DNA from 2 places in the Variovorax ureilyticus genome. Region 2 is predicted to be linked to the other one. Evidence: riboswitches for the same ligand, from Rfam matches in the RefSeq annotation. Region 2 holds a riboswitch; the other holds the start of a gene.
The links. Region 2 has a riboswitch for glycine ahead of WKW77_RS10780 (D-amino acid dehydrogenase). Riboswitches for the same ligand answer to the same signal wherever they lie in the genome.

Region 1: another riboswitch for glycine. It lies ahead of gcvT (glycine cleavage system aminomethyltransferase GcvT); the one in region 2 lies ahead of WKW77_RS10780 (D-amino acid dehydrogenase).

The regions. Positions count from the first base shown of each region.
Region 1 covers NZ_JBBKZU010000003.1:404,136-413,045, reverse strand. Annotated here, with positions in the region: gene WKW77_RS09410 (phospholipase D-like domain-containing protein) at 1-246, shown strand, start outside; gene WKW77_RS09405 (dienelactone hydrolase family protein) at 312-1,001, shown strand; gene WKW77_RS09400 (ROK family protein) at 1,003-2,088, opposite strand; gene WKW77_RS09395 (alpha/beta fold hydrolase) at 2,110-2,898, opposite strand; gene WKW77_RS09390 (ABC transporter permease/substrate-binding protein) at 3,037-4,569, shown strand; glycine riboswitch at 4,591-4,689, shown strand; glycine riboswitch at 4,702-4,821, shown strand; gene gcvT (glycine cleavage system aminomethyltransferase GcvT) at 4,836-6,035, shown strand; gene gcvH (glycine cleavage system protein GcvH) at 6,078-6,455, shown strand; gene gcvP (aminomethyl-transferring glycine dehydrogenase) at 6,511-8,910, shown strand, end outside.
Region 2 covers NZ_JBBKZU010000004.1:120,478-128,717, reverse strand. Annotated here, with positions in the region: gene WKW77_RS10785 (FAD-dependent oxidoreductase) at 27-1,268, shown strand; glycine riboswitch at 1,304-1,407, shown strand; glycine riboswitch at 1,408-1,514, shown strand; gene WKW77_RS10780 (D-amino acid dehydrogenase) at 1,603-2,916, shown strand; gene WKW77_RS10775 (FIST signal transduction protein) at 2,877-4,145, opposite strand; gene WKW77_RS10770 (PhaM family polyhydroxyalkanoate granule multifunctional regulatory protein) at 4,186-4,950, opposite strand; gene WKW77_RS10765 (copper chaperone PCu(A)C domain-containing protein) at 5,034-5,942, opposite strand; gene WKW77_RS10760 (TonB-dependent receptor) at 5,974-8,240, opposite strand, start outside.

The DNA.
Region 1 (8,910 bases), on a different contig from region 2:
GCCCACGCCAAGGCGGTCGTGGTGGACGATGACCTCGCACTGTGCGGCTCGATCAACCTCGACATGCGCAGCCTGCTCATCAATCACGAGGCGGCGGTGGTGTTCTACGGCCACTCGCAGGTCGACTGGCTCGCGCAATGGATCGAAACCACGGCTTCGGCCGGCGACACCTACCGGGCGCGCCAGCCGGGCCTGATTCGTGACGTGGCCGAAGGGTTGTTGCTGACCATCGCCTTCCAGCTCTGAGCCTTCATGGCCGATACTTCTCGCCCCTCGTCGACCGAAACACCAATCAACCTCAGGAGATCTCCATGGGAAATGTCGTGCAGTTCAAGCGCCCCGACGGCGGCAGCGTCAACGGCTATCTGGCCGAGGCCGACAAGGCGGTCGGCTCGGTGGTGGTGATCCAGGAATGGTGGGGCATCAACGACCAGATCCGCGGCGTGGCGGACCGCTTCGCCAATGCGGGCTTCACGGCGCTGGTGCCCGACCTCTATCGCGGCAAGTCCACCGTCGAGGCCGAGGAAGCCCATCACCTGATGACGGGCCTGAACTTCGGCGACGCCGCATCGCAGGACGTTCGCGGCGCCGTCCAATACCTGAAGGCGCGCGGCGGCAAGGTGGGCGTCACCGGCTACTGCATGGGCGGTGCACTCACGGTGCTGGGCTTGACCATGGCGCCCGAAGCCGATGCCGGCGTGGTCTGGTACGGCTACCCCCCGCTCGAATACGTCGACGCCTCGAAGATCAAGGCACCGGTGATGGCGCACTGGGCAACGCAGGACGAGGCCTTCGCGATCGCCGGCGTCGATGCGCTCGAAGAAAAGCTCCGCGGCGCGGGCGTGCGCTACGAAGGCCACCGCTACCTGGCGCATCACGCCTTCGCCAACGAAACCGCGCAAGGGCCGGGACGCATCCCGATCACGCAGTACGACGCGGTCTGGGCGCAACTCGCGTGGGACCGGACACTGCGCTTCTTCGGCAAGGAGCTGGCGGGCTGATTCAGGAGGCCTTCGCCGCCTTGTTGCAGTAGCTCGCGTTGCCGAGGCCCGTGCCGATGGTCAGCACGGCCCAGCGCTTCACGTCGCGCATGAAGGGCAGCTCGCTCAGGCCCTGCACGACCGCGTCGTTGTGCATGAGCACGACGGTCGGCTCCCCGCCGATCGTCGGGATCCGCTTGCACAGCCGGCTCGGCAGGTGGAAGTTCTCGCTCTCCCAGTCGCCGGGCAGGTTCTGCGCGCCGCGCGCGATCGATCCGTCCTTGCGGATCAGACCCGGGCAGCCGATGCCGATGAAAGGGGCGAGGCGGATGCCCTTCCTGCCGCAGTAGCGCATCTGCTCTTCGAGCATCTCCACCAGGCGGTCGACCAGCACCTTGCGGCTGGGCCCGTCGTCGGCGTGGCGCCACTTCTCGCGGTGGATCACCTTGGCCTTCGACAGGTCGCGTGCACGCCGCCTGCGCGTCTTGACGATGCCGCAGCGCACGTTGGTGCCGCCGATGTCGAGCGCGAGGATCGCGTCGTGCCCCTTGAGCAGCGGCGGCGGCACCAGATGCACCCATCCGAGCAGGCCGCCGTCGTCGGTCTCGTGGCTGATGCGGCCCAGTTGCACGGAGATCCCCATGTCCTCCAGCAGGGCCGAGGTCTGCAGGATCGCCCGTTCCCCCACATCGCTCTCCGGAAAGCCACCGCCGATCACGATTCGCTCCACCCCCTTCCATGACGGATGGTGCATGAAGCGCTCGGTCACCCAGGCCAGTTCCTCGGCGAATTCCTCGATGACCCCGTGGACCACGTCCGCGGCCTCCGACGCCTTCTTGCCGAGTGCCTGATCGAGCGCCTTCTTCGTCAGTTCCCTGGAATGCAGGCCGCCCAGCGGATCGTTGCCCTTCTTGCGACGCCGTCGGCGCCAGCGTTCGAGCAGTTCGCGGAACGCAGTCTGGCTCGCCTGGTCGCCGACGAAACCGTCCTTGTCGCGCAACTGGAGGCTGTAGCCCTCGACCACCACCGAGGGCAGCTCGCGCGCGCCATGCACGTCGGGCAGCGGATGGTGGTCGCCGGTGCGCTTGCGGTGCTTGTGCCTGGCCATGCCTTGCCGCTCCTTCGCCGTTCAATCGGCGGTCGTCTTCAAAATGAGGCGCGCGGTTTCCTCCGGCGCATCCCAGTGCGGATAGTGGCCGCAACGCTCGAACCAGTGCAGCCGCGCGTCCGGGAACAATCGCTGCGCGCGCTCGGCCTGCCGGGGAAGGCAGATCCGGTCGGAACGGCCCCACCCGATCACGAGCCTCTTGCCCGGACGGCCGGCGGCGATGCCTTCCATGGGCGCGGCTCGCACAAGTCCGCCGAGCATCGCGCCGAACGATGCCGAAGCAGCGCAACTGCGCATCTCCTCCACCAGATGCGAAGCAGAAAGCAGCTCCGGCCGCGCCGAAAGCTGCGCGAGGAGCAGCCCGCGCGACCATTCGTGCGTGGCGATCGCCGGCATCGAATGCCGCATCAGCCGCGCCATACGCCACCAGAAGCACGCCGATGCCCAGTAGGCCTGCCGTTCCCAGCCGGCCCAGAAGCCCAACGGGCCCAGCGACACCACGGCGCCGACCACGCCCCCCCGTCGCGCCAGTTCGAGCACCAGCTGGGCGCCGAGCGAACTGCCCACCGCATCGGTGCCGAGCAGTTCGTGTTCCCGCAGAAACTGCGAGACGGCATCGGACATCGTACGGATCGAGACCTCGCCGGGCAGGGACGGACTCTTGCCGAAACCCGGCAAGTCGATCGCTGTCACGCTGCGCTCGGCGGCCAGCGGCTTCAGCACCGTCCGCCATGATCGCCAATTGCTGCCGAGCCCGTGAACGAGCAGCAACGGCTTGCCTTCGCCGCGGCGGACGTAATTGATGAGCACGCTTCAGTTTGCGTTCAGATTTGTCAACCCAGCATCGGCCCGACGCACCGCCCGCTGTAGGACAACACCTCGGCGCCGATCACGCTATGCCGCTCCCTCCCCTGTTCCACAAGGCGGTCGGGCCGATACACTGGATCGATGACGCCGCTGCGCCGCATCTGGTTCGCCGCCCTTGCCTGCGTGGGGCTCCTTTGGGGCGCGATGCCGTCGCACGCTCAGCAAGAAACGATGCGCGTCGGTTCCAAGCGCTTCACGGAGTCGTACATCCTCGCCGAGGTGCTGGCGCAGACGGCCGCTTCGCATCTGCCGTCCCAGCCCGTGGTGCGGCAAGGGCTCGGCAACACCGCCATCGTCTACGAGGCGCTGAACTCCGGCGGCATCGACCTCTATGCCGAATACACCGGGACCATCGCGCTGGAGATCCTCAAGAGCAACGGATCGATGACGCTCGAGCAGATGAACGCCGCGCTGCGCCCCCTCGGCCTGGGCGCCGCGATTCCGCTGGGCTTCAACGACGGCTACGCGCTCGCGATGCGCGCGGCGGACGCGGACCGGCTCGGCATCCGCACCCTGAGCGATCTTGCCAAGCACACCGGGCTGAAGCTGGGCCTGTCGAACGAATTCATCGGCCGCGCCGACGGCTGGCAGGGGCTCGCCGATCGCTACGGGTTCAAGCAGGGGCCGACCGGTCTCGACCACGGCCTGGCCTACGACGCCATCGCCGCGAAGCAGATCGACGTGATGGACATCTACACCACCGACGCGAAGATCGACCATCTCGGCCTGCGCGTGCTGGAGGACGACCGGCAGTACTTCCCGCGCTACGACGCCGTCGTGCTCTACCGCCTCGACCTGCCCACGCGCTGGCCGGCCGCATGGGCTGCCTTGCAGAAGCTCGAAGGCCGCATCGACGAGCGGACCATGATCGCGATGAATGCGCGCGCCGAGCTCAACGGCGCGGCCTTCGACTCCATCGCGCGGGACTTCCTCGCGCCCGCCAAGGCGCAGGCGCCGGCCGGCGCAGCAGGATCCCGCGACACCGCCGCGCGCGGCTTCACCGCCAAGCTGTTCGGTCCGGACTTCGGCCGCCTCGCCCGCCAGCACCTGCTGCTGGTCGCGATCTCCGTCGGGCTCGCGATCCTGATCGCGGTGCCCCTGGGCATCCTCGTGTTTCCCCGCCTGCGCGCCCGCGCGCTGGTGCTCGGGCTGACGGGGCTGCTGCAGACCATCCCATCGCTTGCGCTGCTGGCGATCCTGATCTCGCTCGTCGGCGTGATCGGCACCTTGCCTGCGTTGATCGCACTCACCCTGTATTCGCTGCTGCCCATCATGCGCAACACGGTGACCGGGCTGACGGAAGTGCCGTCCGGGCTGCGGATGGCCGGCACGGCGCTGGGCATGACCCACGGCCAAAGCCTGCGCCTGGTGCAGTTGCCGCTGGCGCTGCCCACCATCCTGGCCGGCGTGCGGACGGCGACCACCATCGCGATCGGCACCGCGACCATCGCCGCCTTCATCGGCGCGGGCGGCTTCGGCGAGCGGATCGTGACCGGCCTCGCGCTCAATGACCGCCAGTTGCTCGCGGCCGGCGCGATTCCGGCCGCGGCGTTGGCGCTGCTGAGCGAAGCGGTCTTCGAAATCCTCGAGTACCTGATGCGTCGCGGGCGCTGAGGAGACTGTCGATCCCTTACACTCGCCCAGTCAGGAGAGAGCCTCGCGCGACGGGGCCGCCGAAGGCGCAGGGCCCCGCATTGCAGGGGCCCGAACGCTCAGGCAAAAGGACTGACGAAGCGCCCCAGCGGGCGTTTCCTTGCTGGAGAGAGGCGACCCGCCCCGCAATGACGGATGGCGGAATCGTCCACCGAAGGAGCAAGCCTCGATCGTGGGGTGAATCTCTCAGGTAAAGCGGACAGCAGGGGTGGCCCATGGCTCCGGTCATGGATCGGACTACCCCTTTGCCTTTGGAGAATGCCTTGGCTTCCGCATCGACCGACGACCTTCTGAAGACGCCGCTCCACGCCCTGCACGTGGAACTCGGCGCGCGCATGGTGCCTTTCGCGGGTTACGCGATGCCCGTGCAATACCCCGCCGGCCTGATGGCCGAGCACAAACACACACGCGAGGCCGCCGGCCTGTTCGACATCTCGCACATGGGCCAGCTTCGACTGGTCGGTCCCGACGCCGCGGCCGCATTCGAGACTCTCATGCCGGTCGACGTTGCCGGGCTCGCGCCGGGCAAGCAGCGATACGGGCTGCTGCTCAATGACGAGGGCGGCATCCTCGACGACCTCATGTTCTTCAACGAAGGCCACGATTCGTGGTTCGTCGTGGTCAACGGCGCGTGCAAGGCCGCCGACATCGCGCACATCAACGCGAAGATCGGCCACCGCTGCCAGGTCCTGCCGATGCCCGACCACGCCTTGCTCGCGCTTCAGGGTCCGCAGGCCGCATCGACGCTCGCGCGGCTTTCGCCCGGCATCGAGCAGTTCGTCTTCATGACCGGCGGTGCAGTGCGCATCGGCAATATCCCGGCCTTCGTCACCCGCAGCGGCTATACCGGCGAGGACGGCTTCGAGATTTCCGTTGCTGCCGCCGATGCCGAAGCGCTCGCCCGGCTGCTGCTGGCGCAACCCGAAGTCAAGCCGATCGGCCTCGGCGCGCGCAATTCGCTGCGGCTCGAAGCGGGGCTGTGCCTCTACGGCAACGACATCGACGAAACCACCACGCCCGTCGAGGCTTCGCTCGGCTGGGCGATGCAAAAGGTTCGCCGCGCGGGCGGCGCGCGCGAAGGCGGCTTCCCGGGCGCCGCGAAGATCCTGGCGCAGTTCACCGCATCGACCGGCACGGCCGGCCATCTCGACCACGACACCCTCAAGCGCAAGCGCGTGGGCCTCGTCGCGCTGGAGCGTATCCCGGTGCGCGACGGCACCCCGCTCGAATCCTTCGAAGGCGCGGCCATTGGCCATGTCACCAGCGGGCTGCTCGGTCCGACGGTCGACCGGCCGATCGCCATGGGCTACGTCGCGCTCGCCTATGCCGAGCCCGGCACGCGCATCCAGGCGATCGTGCGCGGCAAGCCGGTACCGATGGAAGTCAGCACCATGCCTTTCGTTCCCGCCCGCTACTACCGCGGCTGAAGTCACACGCTTTCACCGTTTTTTCATCAAGGAGCATTTTTCATGACCACCAAGTTCACCAAGGATCACGAGTGGGTCCGCACCGAATCGGATGCGGCGCTCGTCACCGTCGGCATCACCGTCCACGCGCAGGACGCGCTCGGCGATGTGGTCTTCGTCGACCTGCCGGAGGTGGGAAAGTCCTTCGCCCAGGGCGAGGTGGCCGGTGTGGTCGAGTCGGTCAAGGCGGCGGCGGATGTGTTCATGCCCGTTTCCGGCGAGATCACGGAAGTCAACGAAGCGCTGCGCGCCGATCCGTCGCTGGCCAACAGCGCGCCGATGGAAGGGGGCTGGTTCTTCAAGGTGCGCGTGAGCGATCCTGCACAGCTCGATGCACTCCTGGACGAAACCGCCTACGAGAAGTTCTCGGCTGAAAGCTGAGTCACCGAGGAAGCCCCTCTCCTTGCCCTGCCTGCCCTCTTTGCGAACCGCTGACATGTCGACCGTCCTGCCCCTCACCCCCTCGCTCGGCGATCTCGAGAACGCCGATGAATTCATCGCACGCCACGTCGGAATCGAACCCCAGGACGAAGCGCGCATGCTGCCGGCCATCGGCTCCGCCACGCGCGCAGAGCTGATCGACGGCATCGTGCCGCCGGCCATCCGCCGCGCCAGGCCCATGCGCCTGCCGCCGGCAGTGACGGAAGCCGAAGCGCTGGCCGAACTCAAGGCCATCGCCGGCAAGAACAAGGTCGCGAAGAGCTACATCGGCCAGGGCTACTACGGCACGCACACGCCCGGCGTGATCCTGCGCAACGTGCTGGAGAACCCGGCCTGGTACACCGCCTACACGCCCTATCAGGCCGAGATTTCGCAGGGCCGCATGGAAGCGCTGGTCAACTTCCAGACCATGGTGTGCGACCTCACGGGCATGGCGATCGCCAACGCGTCGATGCTCGACGAAGCGACGGCCGCGGCCGAGGCGATGACGCTCGCGCGCCGCAGCGTGAAGAGCAAGAGCAACGTCTTCCTGGTCTCGGGCGACTGCCACCCGCAGACCATCGAGGTCATCAAGACCCGCGCCGCGCCGCTCGGCATCGAGGTGCGGGTGAGCACCATCTCCGAAACCCTGCCGCACCTGATGGCGAGCTGCGAGTTCTTCGGCGTGCTCGCGCAGTACCCCGCCACGACAGGCCATGTGCACGACCTGCGGCCCCTCGCGGGCCATGCGCACCAGTTCGACGCCGCCTTCTGCGTCGCGGCCGACCTGCTGGCGCTCACCATGCTGACGCCGCCCGGCGAGTGGGACGCCGACATCGTCTGCGGCACCACGCAGCGCTTCGGCATGCCGATGGGGAACGGCGGACCGCACGCGGCCTACCTCGCCTGCCGCGACGATTTCAAGCGCTCGTTGCCGGGGCGAATCGTCGGTGTCAGCGTCGACGCGCATGGCGAGCCGGCCTACCGGCTCGCGCTGCAGACGCGCGAGCAGCACATCCGCCGCGAAAAGGCGACGTCCAACATCTGCACGGCGCAGGTGCTGCCCGCGGTGATCGCCAGCATGTACGCCGTCTACCACGGCCCCGAAGGCCTCAAGCGCATCGCGCAGCGCGTGGCGGCACTGACGGCCGTGCTTGCGCAAGGCCTCGAACAGATGGGCCGCGAGCTGGTCAACGCAACGGCCTTCGACACGCTCACGGTCAAGACCGGCGAAGACACCGCGAAGATCGTGGAACGTGCCGAAGCGGGCGGCGTCAACCTCGGCCAGCGTGTGCAGAACCACCTCGGCATCTCGCTGGACGAGACCACCACGCGCGCCGACATCGAGACCTTGTGGGCGCTCTTCGTGCCGACAGGCACGCCGATGCCGCGCTTCGAGGAACTCTCCGCCCGCGTGACCTCGCGCATCCCCGAGGACCTGCGCCGCACCTCGGCGTTCCTCACGCACCCGGTCTTCAACACGCACAAGAGCGAAACCGCGATGCTGCGCTACATCCGCAGCCTCGGCGACAAGGACCTCGCGCTGGACCGCAGCATGATCCCGCTCGGCAGCTGCACGATGAAGCTCAACGCGACCAGCGAGATGATCCCGATCACCTGGCCCGAGTTCGCGAACATCCATCCCTTCGCGCCGGCCAGCCAGCGCCTCGGCTACGACCAGCTCGACAAGCAGTTGCGCGCGTGGCTGTGCGAAGCCACCGGCTACGCCGGCATCAGCCTGCAGCCCAATGCCGGCTCGCAGGGCGAGTACGCGGGCCTGCTCGCGATCAAGGCCTTCCATGAAGCCAAGGGGCAAGGCCATCGCAACGTGTGCCTGATCCCGTTCTCCGCGCACGGCACCAATCCGGCGAGCGCGCACATGGTCGGCATGAAGGTGGTGGTCACCGCCTGCGATGCGGAAGGCAACGTGGACATCGACGACCTCAAGCGCGCCTGCGAGGCGCACAGCGACAAGCTGGCCGCCGTGATGATCACCTACCCCAGCACCCACGGCGTGTTCGAAACCCGCGTGAAGGAACTCTGCGAGATCGTCCATGCGCACGGCGGCCGCGTGTACGTCGACGGCGCCAACATGAACGCGCTGGTCGGCATCGCGGCACCGGGCGAATTCGGCGGCGACGTGAGTCACCTGAACCTGCACAAGACCTTCTGCATTCCGCACGGTGGCGGCGGGCCGGGCGTGGGCCCGGTGTGCGTGGTCGAGGATCTCGTGCCGTATCTGCCGGGGCACGCGACCGGTGGCATCGCCGCGAACGGCGTCGGCGCGGTGTCGGCTGCGCCGCTCGGCAACGCGGCAGTGCTGCCGATCAGCTGGATGTACTGCCGCATGATGGGCGCGGCCGGCCTCAAGGCCGCGACCGAAACCGCGATCCTCAGCGCCAACTACATCAGCGCG
Region 2 (8,240 bases):
TCATGCCCTCCCAAAAGGATTCGGACATGCGCGTGGTAGTACTCGGCGCCGGCCTGCACGGCGTCACGACGGCCTATTACCTCCAGCAGCTCGGTCACGAGGTGATCGTGATCGATCGCCATGCGACGCCGGCTGCCAAGGCCCGGGGCCGGATTCCCTCCCCCGAAGGCACTGCGGCGCCCGACACCGGCCACGTATCGTTGCCGACGAAGCCGGCGCCAGGTCCCTGGTCGCGCCTTCGGGCCTTCGTGCGTCGTCGTTTCGGGAAGCTGCTCGACCGCGCGGCGATGCCTCCCGGAAGCAATCCGCTCGATCACCTGGTCCGCCTGGCCGCCTACAGCCGCCGGAGCGCCCTCGCGCTGCGCGATGAATCCGGCATGCCGCAGCGCCCGCGCTCGACCGGTCATATGACCGTCTACACCGATGCCAAGTCGTTCCGGGGACGCATCGAACGGGCCCCGCATTGGTCGGAACTGGGCTGCGAGGACCGCCTGCTGTCGGCCGACGAGGCGATCGGGTTGGAGCCATCCCTGCATCTCTTGGGCGGCCGACTGGCTGGCGCGACCTACTCGCCCGACGATCCGGCGCGCGACCCTTCGCAGTTCGCGGCAGGCATCGTCTTCCTGTGCCGCGCGGCAGGCGTGCGCTTCATGATGAAGCACACCGTGGTCTCGCTGAAGGAGCGCGACGGCCGCATCGACCACGTCGAGCTGCTGGATGCACAGGGTCAGCCGATGATCGTGCGTGCGCAGTCCTATGTGCTGGCGCTCGGCGCATCGAGCGTGCTGCATGCCGAGCACCTCGGCATCGACATGCCGCTGCGCTTTGTGCGCGAGTACGTGGTCACGTTGCCGACCAAGGATCTCTCGATGGCGCCCCGCATCGCGCTGCACGACCGCCAGGGCAAGCTGCGCATCCGGCGGGTGGAGAACGCCGGCGGCCACCACCTGCGCATCACCTCCACGGTCCGCGTCTCCGATGACGAGGAGAACGAACCCGATTCGGACCGCTTCGATGCAATCCTTCGCCGCGTCGAGACCCTCTTTCCGGGCGTGGTCGACACCAGCCGCGCGTCGCTCGAAACCGCGATGCACGCGGTCAGCAGCAACCGCCTGCCGATGATCGGCAAGACGCGGCTGCCCAACCTTTTCCTCAATACGGCCCCCGGCACGCCGAGCTGGACGAACGCGCTCGGCGCGGGCAAGTCCATCGCGCGCATCGTGAGCGGCTTGCGGCCCGAGCTCGATTTCGCGTTCCGCGGCCTGTAGACCTGTAGCCGGCGCGCGGCGAAGTCCCTACAATCGCCCCACTTGCAGGAGAGCGGGCCGCGAAGGCGGCCCCACCGAAGGCGCAAACTCCCATAAACGCTCAGGTCGGCTCGCAACGGGCCCGTACTGCAATCGACTGTCAGAGCCGTCTGGAGAGCCATCACGCCATGTGATGCACCGAAGGAGCAAGCCCTGTTGCGGGTGCAACGGGTGAATCTCTCAGGTACCGAGGACAGGGGGAGCGGCAACTTGGACGCGAGAGTCCGGTTGCTTTTCTTTTTTCACAGCACCGGTTTCCATTCGTCCAAGCGCTGCAACCTCAAAGGGTTCTGAAATGCGCGTGATCGTTCTTGGCGCCGGCCTGCTCGGCGTGACCTCAGCCTACTACCTCCAGCAGCTCGGCCACGAAGTGACCGTGATCGACCGGCAGGCCACCCCGGCCGCCGAAACCAGCTTCGCCAACGGCGGCCAGATCTCGGTGAGCCACGCCGAGCCGTGGGCCAATCCCAGCGCACCGCTCAAGGTGCTGCAATGGCTCGGCAAGGAAGACGCGCCGCTGCTCTTCCGTCTGCGCGCCGACATGCGGCAGTGGCTCTGGGGACTGCAGTTCCTGCGCGAATGCTCCCCGGCGCGCACCCGCCACAACATCGAGCAGATCGTGCGCCTGGGCACTTATAGCCGCGACACGCTTCAGCAACTGCGGCGCGACACCGGCATCGGCTACGAACAACGCACCCAGGGCATCCTGCACTTCTATACGAACCAGAAGGAATTCGATGGCGCGCTCGAGCCGGCCGAGCAGATGCGCGCCCTCGGTTGCGAGCGCCGCGTGATTTCGGCCGACGAGGCCGTGGCACTCGAGCCTGCGCTGGCTCACATGCGCCCGCAGCTCGCCGGCGCCACCTACACCGCCGAAGACGAATCGGGCGATGCGAACCGCTTCGCGCGCGAGCTCGTCAAGCTCGCCGAAGCCGCTGGCGTGCGCTTTCTCATGAGCCACACCGTGACCGCGCTGCGCGAAGCCGGCGGCACCATCGATCACGTCGAAGCCACCGACAGCGAAGGCCGCTTCCAGCGCATCCGCGGCGACGCCTACGTGCTCGCGATGGGCTCGCTCAGCCCGCTCTACGCAGCGCCGCTGGGCATCCGCCTGCCGATCTATCCGGCCAAGGGCTACTCGGTCACGATGCCGGTGATCGATCCCACGAAGGCGCACCAGGTCTCGCTGACCGACGATGAGTTCAAGCTCGTCTTCTCGCGCTACACATCGGCCAACGGCGACCGCCTGCGCATCGCCGGCACTGCGGAGCTGAACGGCTACGACCGCGACCTCAACCGCGTGCGCTGCGAAGCGATCGTGCGTCGGGTGGAGCAGCTCTTCCCCGGCGCGGGCGATGCATCGAAGGCGCAGTTCTGGACCGGCCTGCGCCCCGCGACGCCGAGCAACGTGCCGCTGATCGGCGCGACCAAGCTGCCGAACCTGTTCCTCAACACGGGCCACGGCACGCTCGGCTGGACGCACGCGTGCGGCTCCGGAAAGTCGATCGCGCGCATCGTGAGCGGGCTCGCGCCCGAGGTGGATTTCGCGTTCACCGGGCTGCGTGCCGCTCAGTCGCCGGCCGTGAAGACCGTCAGCACGCCGGTGTAGCCGTAGAGGTGATGCCGCGCGATCTCGCCGGCGGCGAAAAAGCCGACGAGCGGCACGTCGCCAAGCGCGTGGCGCACGATCTGCAACTCGGCGTTCGGCGCGCCGAAGTGCGGCCCCCCACGGCCCGAGCAGCTCACGTACACCGCACCTGCGACGCGGCGCGCCGGATGCGGCCCCGCACCGGTTTCATCGCCGGCGACCGCGCGCGCGGTGGCGAGCGTCTGCTCCTCGGGCTCCAGTTCCTCGCGGATCTCGGCACAGACGCGCATGAGATCGGCGCGCGCGGCCTGCGCGTTGCGTCGGCAGAAGGACATGAGCATGCCGGGCTCGACGACGTCCGCGATCGCCACGCCGCGCCGGGTCGGATCGAGGCCGATGATGTGCCGCACCCGCACGTCGGAACCCAGATCGCGCGTGCGGCGAACACGATCGGTGCCGGCTTCCGCGAGGCCCACCAGCGTGGCGCGGACTGCGGCGATGGCCTGCTCGGGCTCGTCGAGCGACACGTGCAGATCCTCCAGCAGCACGTCGAGGGCCGGCCGGCCATCGAGCTTGAGCAGCAGGTTGCCGTCGGCCTCCGTGATCTCGCGTTCCTCCGACACCGGCTGGCAGCCCTGCGTGACGCGCGACACCAGTCGCACGCCTTCGCCGAACACCACGCCTGAGAGGCCGCCAGAAAACACCCCGCCGTGCGCGCCGTGGCCCGGGATGTTGCCGTTGCCGCCGACAGCGAACTGCAGCGAGCCGGCACGGCCAGACGAGAGGCCACCGAAGAGATAGCCGGTATCGGTGCGCTCCGCCATCTCGGCGATCAGCTCGGCGAGCTCGGGCGTGTGCGGGTCGGCATGGACGAGTGCCGTGTGCGCCGAGAAGCCGCTCATCTCGGTGCTCGCGAGCGGCGCCACGCCGGAGAACACCCGGTACTGGTCGCTCGGCAGCTCGCAAAGCATCACGCTGAGGGCCGGCTCGTCGAAATATTCGGCGTTGTTGGCCGAGACGCCGACGCCCACCGTGCCGGACCAGTCGGTCACCTCGGGCAGTTCGGCGCCCAGGTGATCAAGGATCTCCTGCGCATCGGCCGAATAGTGGTCGGTGATGTAGAGCAGGCCCAACGTCGGCGACTGCGCGTAGTCGGGCAGCGCCATCTGTGCCCGAAGTTGCGCGAGCACCAGCCCTGCGGCCATGCGCCATTGCGGATGGGTGGCGTGGCCCGAGGGAAACATCTTCATGGGCACGGCTTTCGCTGCGGGAAGGGATACGGTGCCGGCTTCAGCGCGCCCGCTTGCGCGCCGGAGCCCGCGTCTTGCCGGCAGCGGCGGCACGCTGGCCGCCGGCCGACGCCTTGCTCTCCGCGGAAGCCGGCTGCTTGGCCGATTTGGCTGCCGGCGCCTTTCGCGTCGCCGCGCCGGTGGCCGGCTGGGCTATCACGGGCATCTTCAACTGTGAAGCTTCCTGCAGGGCTGCGCTGGCGATCTGCTGGAATTGCTGCGTGAGCGCCCCCCACCATTGCAGCGGGTCGACCACGCCCGCTTCCTCGGCCGCAGCGTCGCCGCCGTTGCCGCGCGTGCGCCGGGAGGGCTTCGCGGTCGCGGGGGCTTCCGCTTCTTCCGCTTCTTCCGCTTGTTCCGCTTCTTCTGCTTCAACGACCGGTTCGGCCTTCTTCGGCTCCGGCTTGGGTGCGGGTGCCGCCGCGGGCTCGGACGCAGCCATCGCCTGCCGCGTGAAGACGCTCGCGAGATCCTCCATCTGCACGTTCATGCCGCGCAGGGTCGACAGCGTCATCTTCTGCACTTCGAGCGCCTGGATGGTGGCCTTGAGCGCATGCCCGTTCTGCTCGAGCCAGAACTGCACGGTCTTGAGCTCCTGGATGCGCTTGTCGACTTCTTCGACGCTGAGTGTCGGGGCGACCCAACTCGCGAGACTCGGCATGCCGGGCGTCGCGCCCGCTGCCGCGCTTCCGCTGGCCAGGTTCTTGAGGAAATCGAATCCGGGAACGAACTGGCTGAAGGCGAAAGGCTTGCTCGTGTCGCTCATGAAGGGCCTCGGGACGAGAGTTGTTGTGCGGCCAGCTTACTCCAAGGCGGCCGCGTTTTGGGCGGCCCGCGCCGCCCTGTCCGTCAATGCTTGTGCTCGCCTGCCGCGGCCGCGCCGGAGGCCGTCTGAACCGGCACCTTGAGCTCGAGCGAGCTCCTCTGGCCCTTCGCGTCTTCGAAGAGCAGCGTCAGCGGAACGCTCGTTCCATTGACGAGCGGCTGCTTCAGATCCATCAGCATCAGGTGGTAGCCGCCGGGCTTGAACTCGACTGTCTGGCGCGCGGGCAGTTCCAGGCTCGGCAGGCCGCGCATGCGCATGGTGTCGCCTTCCATCTTCATCTCGTGGACTTCGGCGACGCCCGCCGCAGGCGTGGAAGCGCCGACGAGCCGGGCACCCGAGGGCGCGCTGAGCTTCATGAAAGCGCCGGTGCCGCTTTGGCCGGGCACGGAAGCACGGATCCACGCATCGCGCACATCGACCGGCGCGACGCCGGCTGCCAGCACGTCGAGCCGCGCGGCCGGGCTGTCGAGGCCGGCGGTGGAGGTGCCGCTGGCGGGAACCTGCGCCCAGTCCGAGCTGCCCGTGTCGCAGTCCTGCAGCACCTTGAACCACAGCACGCCCGGCGTGGCGGGCAGCTTGCCGCGCAGCACGAATTCCGCGCGCTCGCCGGTGGGCAGCGCGGCCTGGGCGTTCTCCGCCTTCCAGCGCACTTCGCCGCCGTTGTCGCCGGCCGGCGGTGCTTCGAGCTTCCAGCCCTTGCGCGCCTGCGCGTCGGTGAAGGCAAAGCCCTTGGGCAGGCGAACGGTGATGCCGGTGGTGCTTTTCGCGCCCTGGCAGGCATGGCCGACGCGGAAAGCCGCTTCGTACTCGCTGCCGGCGGTGGCGCCGCCCGGCGGCAGGCTCACATGGGCGAAGGCGCTGCCGGTCCAGGCGAACACGATGCAGGCGGCGAGCCGGCGAAGCGGGAAGGAGGCGTTCATGGAGGTGTTCATCGGAGACTTTCGTGAAGTGTTGTATGTCGGGTCAGAGGTCGTAGCGAAGTTCTGCGGTGTAGGTGCGCTGCGGATACGGGTGGAAATTCCAGTACTGGTCGTTGTTGGCGTTGTCGATGCCGAAGGCCGCCGCCCAGCGGCGGTCGATCTGGTAGCGAACGCGCAGGTCGACGGTGAAGTACCTGCTCGCGCCGAAGTAGGCGAAGCCGTTCACGTCGCTGTTGTCGAGGGTCGAATACTGCCTGCCGCTGTAGCGCGCGGCCACGGTGAAGGCCCACTGCGCGTCGGGCTTGTAGGTGCCGTAGACCGTCGAGCGCCATTGCGGCACGCGCGGCTGCCATTTGCCGACGCTGGCGGGAAAGGCCGCGTTGGCCACGATCTCCGAATCAGCATAGGTGAGGCTCGCGCCGAGGTCCAGGCCGCGCACGAAGACGTTTTCGCCCGTGTAGGCCACCTCCAGTCCGTTGGTGCGTACCCTGTCGACGTTCTGCACCCGCGAGATGCTCGTGTTCGGGATGAGCTGGCTGTAGAGCGCATCGTCGGTCGTCTCGTGGAAGAAGGTCGCGCGTGCGATCCCGTTGCCCAGGTCCTTCTCGGCCGACAACTCGCCGGTCCACGACTTCTCAGGCTTCAGGTTGGGGTCGTTGATGAACGCCAGTGCACCGCCCGACGTGGCGCCGTAGAGCTCGCCGACGGTCGGATAGCGCACCGCGCGGCCGACCGAGGCCTTCAGCACCGTGTCGGAGGTCCATTGGTAGGCCAGCGCGGCCTTGGGCGACAGGTCCGATTCGCTGCGCGCGGGGTACGACAGGAAGCTGCTGGCGTTCGAGGTGAAGCCGTCCGTCGTCTTCCAGTCCTCGTAGCGAAGGCCGAGCACGGCCTTCCACTTCGGCGCGAAGGACCAGGTGTCCTGCGCCCAGGCGCTCTGCGTCTCGGCGCGGCCGCCGACGTTGCTCACCGGCGAGTACGGCGCGCCGCCGAGCCAGGTTCCGAGCACGTTGTTCTTCACGATCAGCAGCTTGTAGGCATCGCGGCCCACGCCGAGATCGACGATATGCCCACCACCCACGCCCTGCGGCCGCCAGGTCGCCTTGGCGGCGAGCGTGTTCCAGCCGGTGCCGCCCTGGTCCTGCAAGGTGCCCGCGCCGCCGATCGCTGCGAGTGGCAGCGCGACCGTCGGCTGGCGCTGCTGGTCGGTCGCGTAGTCGTACAGGCTGCCGGCAACCTCCCAGTCCCATTCGCCTTGCGTGTTGCTCTTGACCGAGAGGCCGTGCATGGTGTGCGTCTGGCTGTCGTTGGTGAGCGGAAATGCCGTCGGCGCGAGGTTGAAGGTGCGTGCGCCGATGTTGATCGGCCCGCTGTAGACCGGCTGCCCGGCGGCATTGCTCAGGTAGCTCTCGGGCCGGCCTTCGGCGGTGTTCTGCCACCAGCCGAGCGTGTAGGTCGCACGCACGGTCGGGGAGAAGTCGTAGGCCAGCTTCAGCTTCGCGTGGTCCTGCACCGTGTGGTACTGCGTGCCGGTGCCGAGGATGTACCACGGCGTGTTGGTCGTGTTCAGCCCCGGCACCCAGCCGGTGACCGGCGTGCCGGCGCGCCCCGGCGTGCCCGAGGCCACCGTCGCGGTGGTGAAGGTCAGCGGCTGGCCCTGGCTGTCGGTGCGGTTGAGATCGATCCACCACGACCAGTCGCCGCTCCTGCTGCCGATCGACGCGCTGGTCTGCCAGCTGTTGAAGGTCTGGTGGGTGTTGTAGAGGTCGAAGGGCTGCGACGAGAAGCCGGCCTTCACGTGCGCTTCGAGCTGCGTCGGTATGCGGGTCACGTAGTCGACCACGGCACCCGCCGAATTGCCGGGGTACGCCGCGGAGAAGGGGCCGTACATCACGTCGACCCTTTCGATTTCCTCCGGCGCGACCATCGACCAGCGCGGCGCGTAGTTGGTGCCGTTGGCGATGCCGTTGCCGAGGTAGTTCGACAGCAGGATGCCGTCGGCATACACCGCCGAGCGCGCGCTGTTGCCGGTGCCGGACGCGCGGGTGGACAGGATCGCGTGGTTGTAGTCGCCGATGTAGCGCTTGCGCACCAGCAGGCTCGGCAGGTACTTGAGGGCATCCTCGCTGTCGGTGGCGTTGATGCGCGTCTCGATGTCCTCGCGGGTGACGCCCTCGATGGTGGTCGGGATCTGCGTGGGCAGCGAGGTCGGCTGCCCGCCGGTCACGGTCACGACGCCGAGCGATTTCACCCGTTCAGGCGCGTCGTCCGCGGTGCTGCCGGACGCGGCCTGCGCGAACGCGGGCCCTG